Regions from separate parts of the Methylocaldum szegediense genome, predicted to be linked through region 1. Evidence: predicted binding sites of a transcription regulator. Region 1 holds the regulator's gene; the other holds the start of a gene.
What was found. The regulator HrcA, encoded in region 1, represses chaperone genes, less so after heat shock. The targets are predictions, from matches to a motif close to TNTTAGCACTCNNNNNNNNNGAGTGCTAANA.
Positions count from the first base shown of each region.

Region 2: groES (co-chaperone GroES) is a predicted target of HrcA. The motif match lies at 1,206-1,236, and genes of this name have one in related genera.

Region 1 covers NZ_OX458333.1:3,453,114-3,456,535, reverse strand. The annotation lists gene QEN43_RS14845 (NAD(+) kinase) at 1-173, opposite strand, end outside; gene bfr (bacterioferritin) at 234-698, opposite strand; gene hrcA (heat-inducible transcriptional repressor HrcA) at 866-1,924, shown strand; gene grpE (nucleotide exchange factor GrpE) at 2,018-2,650, shown strand; gene dnaK (molecular chaperone DnaK) at 2,728-3,422, shown strand, end outside.
Region 2 covers NZ_OX458333.1:4,150,290-4,153,711, reverse strand. The annotation lists gene QEN43_RS18030 (VWA domain-containing protein) at 1-795, shown strand, start outside; gene QEN43_RS18025 (DUF2905 domain-containing protein) at 799-1,014, shown strand; gene groES (co-chaperone GroES) at 1,293-1,583, shown strand; gene groL (chaperonin GroEL) at 1,628-3,256, shown strand.

The DNA of each region.
Region 1 (3,422 bases):
GAAACGGTGCATGTCTCCGGTGAAAAATCGGCTACAAAATGAGCGCAGCCCCTTTCCACCCATACACACAGACCTCTCCCGACAAGATACCGGTAAAGTCCAGAAAGGGTTTCGGCAATGCGTGGTGCGTCGGGCTTTCCGACCAAGGCCACGTTCCGGAAAATAGACGACATAGGTTTTCGATGCAGCGAATTTCCGGTGTACCTGTAAACCTGGCCAGCCCGTACCGGAATCTACATTTGAGACTGCAGATAATTCTGCAGACCGACTTTTTGAATCAATTCCACTTGAGTCTCAAGCCAGTGGACATGCTCTTCCTCGTCTTCGAGTATCTCTTCCAGAAGATCTCGGGATACGTAATCTCCGGCTTTTTCGCAGAACTCGACGGCTTCCCGCAGCGAAGACGTACTTTGAAGTTCCAATTGAAGGTCACAACCAAGCGTCTCTTCCGGGTTCTCGCCGATTTTCAAATGTCCTAAATCCTGCAAATTCGGCAGTCCCTCAAGAAACAATATACGCTCGATCAACTTATCGGCACGCTTCATCTTGCCGATCGATGCGGCGTATACGCGTTGACCGAGCTTTTCCAATCCCCAGTTCTTGTGCATTCTCGCGTGAAGGAAGTACTGGTTGATGCCGGTCAACTCGTTACCGAGTACGCGATTGAGATAGTTGAGGACCGTCGAGTCGCCTTGCATGAATGTCTCCTTGGAGCCGCTTGCGTCTGCCCACAAAGTTCGACTACATCTTAGATTAGACGCGCGTTGAGCGATATGGTATGAGCTTCTTGACACATTATCTAGGGGTTGCTAATTTTCTAGCACTCGATGGTTTCGAGTGCTAACCCTGCCATTCGAGGATACCGGTGCCTAAATATCCCCAATTGAGCGAACGAGCACAGCACTTGCTTAAAGTGTTGGTGGAGCGCTATATCGGTGAAGGCCAACCGGTCGGTTCGCGTGCCTTGGCTCGCGAAACCGGGCTAAATTTAAGCCCGGCAACCATCCGCAACATCATGGCGGACCTTGAAGATATCGGGTTGGTCACGTCGCCGCACACATCGGCTGGACGCATGCCAACAGTGACCGGCTACCGTTTTTTCGTCGACACCTTGCTGACTATTAAGCCTTTGCAGCAAGAGATCGTCCACCAGCTTCGCCAAGAACTAAGCACCCAGGAAGACCCCCAAGACTTGATCGACGCGGCATCTCGCGCGCTTTCGGAAATCACACATATGGCGGGTCTAGTAATGCTGCCGCGCCGAGAAAGCGTTGCCTTCAAACACATTGAATTTATCCCGCTGTCCGAACAACGCCTTTTGGTCATCTTGGTAACGAATGAGCAAGAAGTCCACAATAAGATCATTCACACGTCTCGCCAATTCTCTGCTGCCGATCTGCAAGCGGCGGCGAATTTCCTCAATTCCACTTATGGCGGCAAGGATTTGAGTGCAATTCGCGAGAGTCTATTCAATGACTTGCAGGAAATGCGGAACCGGCTGAGTCAGGAAATTATAGATGCAGCTGAGTTTGCCGATTTAGCAATCAAAGAGAGAGGAAAACGTCGGAAGCCGTTTGTTCTGACCGGCGAGTTCAACCTGATGGATTTTGCCGATTTGGCCAACATGGAACGGCTTCGTTCGTTATTTGAAGCATTTCATCAGAAGGAAGACCTAGTTCACCTGTTAGACCGCTGCCTGGAAACTCCTGGTGTAAAGATCTTCATCGGCGAGGAATCAGGTTATCGTGCATTGGACCAGTGCAGCCTCGTAACCGCATCTTATTCAATGAATGGAGAAACGGTAGGCGTACTGGGCGTCATCGGTCCCACTCGCATGGCGTATGAACGGGTTATCCCGTTAGTCGACGTCACAGCGAAATTGTTGGGGGCCGCCTTGAATCAAAAATCACTGTCCCCATCTTAATCTTTAATTCATTCATTAATTCACTTTGGTAGAAATAGCTGACCTGGTGCGTAGACGCACCAGGTTCGCTGTTTTTTTAAACGGAGCGTATCTATGAGCAAAGACCAGGCTTCGCCCGAATCGACGCCCAACGCACCAGATCAAGCGACTCAACCCGCATCTGTCGATGCGCCAATCGAGACGAAAGAAACCGAAAAGAAAGAAGGTATTATCGAACCGGCTCCAATCGAACAACTTGCGGAACAATTGGCTGAAGCAACTCGGCGGGCAAATGAAAACTGGGATAAGTTCCTTCGAACACAGGCCGAGTTGGAGAACCTGCGCCGCCGTTCGGAAAAGGAACTCCAGAATGCCAACAAATATGCGCTCGAGAAATTTTCGAAAGAGCTGCTGAACGTGGTTGATAGCCTCGAACTGGGCCTACAAGCCGCTGCAGGAGAAAGCACGGACGTGGCGAAATTGCGTGAAGGAATGGAACTCACGCTAAAGCAGTTGAATACGGTACTGGAAAAATTCGGTATCAGAGCCGTGGACCCAATGGGCGAAAAGTTTAATCCCGACTTGCATCAAGCCATGGCGATGCAGCCGGCTGCGGACAGCGAGCCCAACACGGTGATAAAGGTTTTCCAGAAAGGCTATCTCCTACATGATCGCCTGTTGCGTCCGGCCATGGTGGTGGTCGCCCAAGCCGCCGTAGAACCCACACGTATCGACGAGCAAGCTTGAAATCCGCATGGCCGCCCCCACATTAGCGCTAAATCCACATCCTTCCCGACAAGCTATCGATTAATTTGGAGAATTAAATGGCGAAGATTATTGGCATCGACTTGGGCACCACCAATTCCTGTGTGGCCATTCTCGAAGCGGGCAAACCGCGCGTGATCGAAAATGCCGAGGGCGCTCGCACCACCCCTTCAATAGTAGCCTTCACGCCCGACAATGAAGTATTGGTGGGGCAATCCGCTAAACGGCAGGCGATCACCAATCCGAAGAACACCCTATACGCGGTCAAACGCCTCATCGGACGCCGGTTCAAGGATTCCGAGGTACAAAAAGACATACATCTCGTTCCTTACAAGATCGTCGAAGCCGATAACGGAGACGCTTGGATCGAGGTTAATGGCAAAAAGATGGCGCCACCGGAAATCTCGGCACGCGTGTTGATGAAGCTGAAAAAGGATGCCGAAGCGTTTCTGGGCGAAGAGGTTAAAGAGGCGGTCATTACGGTACCGGCTTACTTTAACGACTCCCAGCGCCAGGCAACAAAAGATGCAGGTCGCATCGCCGGGCTCGACGTCAAACGTATTATCAACGAGCCTACCGCGGCAGCGATGGCCTTTGGTTTGGATAGAAAGCACGGAGACGTTAAAGTTGCCGTCTACGATCTCGGCGGTGGTACGTTCGACATATCCATCATCGAGATTGCCGAGGTCGACGGAGAGCATCAGTTCGAAGTACTTTCCACCAATGGCGACACTCACCTGGGTGGCGAAGACTT
Region 2 (3,422 bases), 700 kb from region 1:
GACGTAACCCAGAGCATGAACGTGCGCGATTATCATGTCGATAACATGCCGCCGGACCGGCTCAATTTCGCTAAGGAATCGATCCGTCAAGCGGTACGTGAACTGCCTTGCGGTTCTGAAGTCGGCCTCGGAATTTTTACGACTCGGAGCGTTCAACTACTGTTCGAACCCATTGAGGTTTGCGAACACCTGCCCGTGATCGACGACGTGCTCGCCCATATCGATTGGCGTATGGCCTGGGCGGCCAACAGCTTTATAGAGCAAGGGATTTATGCGGCGATCCGGGACATCAAGAAACGCGATCCCAGCGTTCGGCTCGCGTTCTTCACCGACGGCCAGGAAGCACCACCGCAGACCATACGCCCGAATTTTTTTGAAAAGCCCGGGGAAATTGCGGGTCTCATCGTGGGCGTGGGCGGCCTGCAACCAACCACTGTCCCGAAATACGATCGTGAAAACCGGCTCATCGGTTATTGGGAAAATACCGATATCGCGCAAATACCGGAATCCACCACCGCATACCAAACGACGGAGGCTGCCCCCCGCCTTCCGCATGAGGGCTATTACCTTTCCTGGCTGGATGAAAACCATCTGCGTGAACTGAGCGCAACAACAGGACTCCGCTACCATCGTCTGGAAACACCGCAAGCTCTCATGGAGGCATTGCGCGCGCCGGAATTCGCTGAACGCCGGACCACCTGGACCGACATTCGATGGTTGCTGGGGCTTGCGGCACTCTTGCTGTTCGCTTCGGTCTACCTAGTGGCTGGTGATGAAAGTTCAAAGAGGGTTTGAACCGTGTCTATTGGAAAAATCCTTATCTTCGTCGGTATCGGCTTGTTTCTGCTCGGACTGATCCTGTCGTACGCTCCAGGAATTTTCAGCTGGTTCGGGAAACTGCCCGGTGATATCCGGATTCAAGACGAAAACAAGTACATCTTCATCCCCATTACCTCCATGATCATCATCAGCCTCGTGCTGACACTGGTGATCAATTTGTTCTTTCGTCGCTAGGCCGCCGGAACCGATAACCAGGCTATCGCCACCGTCACATTCATCCACTCGACTGCATTCCCAAGCTTCTACAGACAATAGGACCTTTCGTTTTTTTGCGTAAAGCTCTACCGGCCTTCCTTTCCTCGGCCCCAAGCCTTAATCGAAATTTCATGTTGGGCCACTTGAAAACTAAGTTGCCGTCACTATATTGTTAGCAGCCTTCGCTAGCGAGTGCTAACATCGCTATCGCGGCTTTTTTCGAGATTCAACATTACTTCAAGGAGCAAACAGTCATCATGAAAATTCGTCCCTTGCATGACCGTGTCGTCGTAAAACGCTGGGAAGAAGAGAAAACGTCTCCAGGCGGGATCGTCATTCCCGACACCGCAAAGGAAAAGCCCATCAAAGGTGAAGTGGTAGCTGTAGGAAACGGAAAAATCCTAGATAACGGTCAGGTACGCGCACTGGATGTAAAAGTCGGTGACAAAGTCTTGTTCGGCAAGTATGCCGGTACCGAGGTGAAAATCGACGGAACCGAATATCTGATGCTGCGCGAAGACGACATTATGGGCGTATTCGAAGCCTGATCCACGACATTAACATTCAGACCGATACTTGGAGGAATTAACTGATGGCAGCTAAAGAAGTCCGTTTTTCCGATGATGCCCGCCACCGCATGTTGGCTGGTGTTAACATTCTGGCCGATGCCGTGAAGCAAACCCTTGGCCCGAAAGGCCGGAATGTCGTACTCGAAAAGAGCTTCGGCGCGCCCACCGTCACCAAAGACGGCGTTTCGGTCGCAAAAGAGATCGAGCTGAAAGACAAGTTCGAAAATATGGGCGCCCAGATGGTGAAGGAAGTCGCTTCGAAGACCTCCGATGTCGCTGGCGACGGCACCACCACGGCGACCGTTCTGGCCCAAGCCATAGTCCGCGAAGGTTTGAAATCCGTGGCTGCGGGTTCAAGCCCGATGGATATCAAACGCGGCATCGATCAGGCGGTCAGCGTGGTCGTCGAAGAGCTGAAAAAACTTTCTAAGCCCTGCACCGACAGCAAAGCGATCGCTCAGGTCGGCACCATCTCTGCCAACTCCGACGAAAGCATCGGCAAGATTATCGCCGACGCTATGGATAAAGTGGGTAAGGAAGGCGTGATCACCGTCGAGGAAGGGTCCGGTTTGGAAAACGAACTGGACGTCGTCGAAGGTATGCAGTTCGATCGCGGCTATCTCTCGCCCTATTTCATCAATCAGCAGGAGACCATGAGCGTCGAGCTCGAAAACCCGTATATCCTGCTGCATGACAAGAAAATCTCCAACATCCGCGATTTGCTGCCGCTGCTTGAAAAAGTGGCCAAGGCCGGTCGCTCGCTGTTGATCGTTGCCGAGGACGTCGAGGGCGAAGCGCTGGCGACTTTGGTGGTCAACAACATGCGCGGCATCCTCAAGGTTTGCGCGGTCAAGGCACCGGGCTTCGGCGATCGCCGCAAGGCCATGTTGGAGGACATCGCCATCCTGACCGGTGGCCGTGTGATCTCCGAAGAGTTGGGGCTCAGCCTTGAAAAGGTCGACCTCAACGACTTGGGTAGCGCGAAGAAGGTACAAGTCAACAAGGAAAACACTACCATCGTCGATGGCGCCGGCAAAGCCGAAGACATCAAGGCTCGCGTCGAACAGATCCGCAAACAGATTGAAGACACCACTTCGGACTACGATCGCGAGAAATTGCAGGAGCGTGTCGCTAAACTGGCCGGCGGTGTTGCCGTAATCAAGGTCGGCGCGGCAACCGAAGTCGAGATGAAAGAAAAGAAAGCCCGCGTGGAAGACGCGCTGCACGCAACCCGTGCCGCGGTTGAAGAAGGCATCGTTCCGGGCGGCGGCGTCGCTTTCATCCGAGCTCAAAAAGCGCTGAAGGATCTGCAGGGCAAGAACCACGACCAAACCGTGGGTATCGCCATCCTGCGCCGTGCAATTGAGGAGCCGCTGCGCCAAATCGTCGCCAACGCCGGCGAAGAGCCTTCGGTCGTTCTGAACCGGGTTCAGGAAGGCGAAGGCACCTTCGGCTACAACGCCGCAACTGGCGAATACGGCGACATGATCCAGATGGGTATCCTCGACCCGACCAAGGTCACCCGTTCCGCGCTGCAGAACGCAGCGTCCGTGGCTGGTCTGATGCTCACCACGGAAGCGATGGTGGCCGAGCTGCCGAAAAAGGAAAAGGCGGCCGGAATGCCGGGAGCCGGCATGGACGACATGATGTAATCGGTCGATTTCACGGACGAAGACATCAAAGCCCTGCCGTTTCCGGCAGGGCTTTTTCATTTCCGATGAGCGATGAAGTCGAACGCGCCCATCTAACCGATACGGAAGGCCAATGAAGATAGTCACTTAGGTTCCGATAGGGCTGACTCAAACCTAGAAGCTCGGA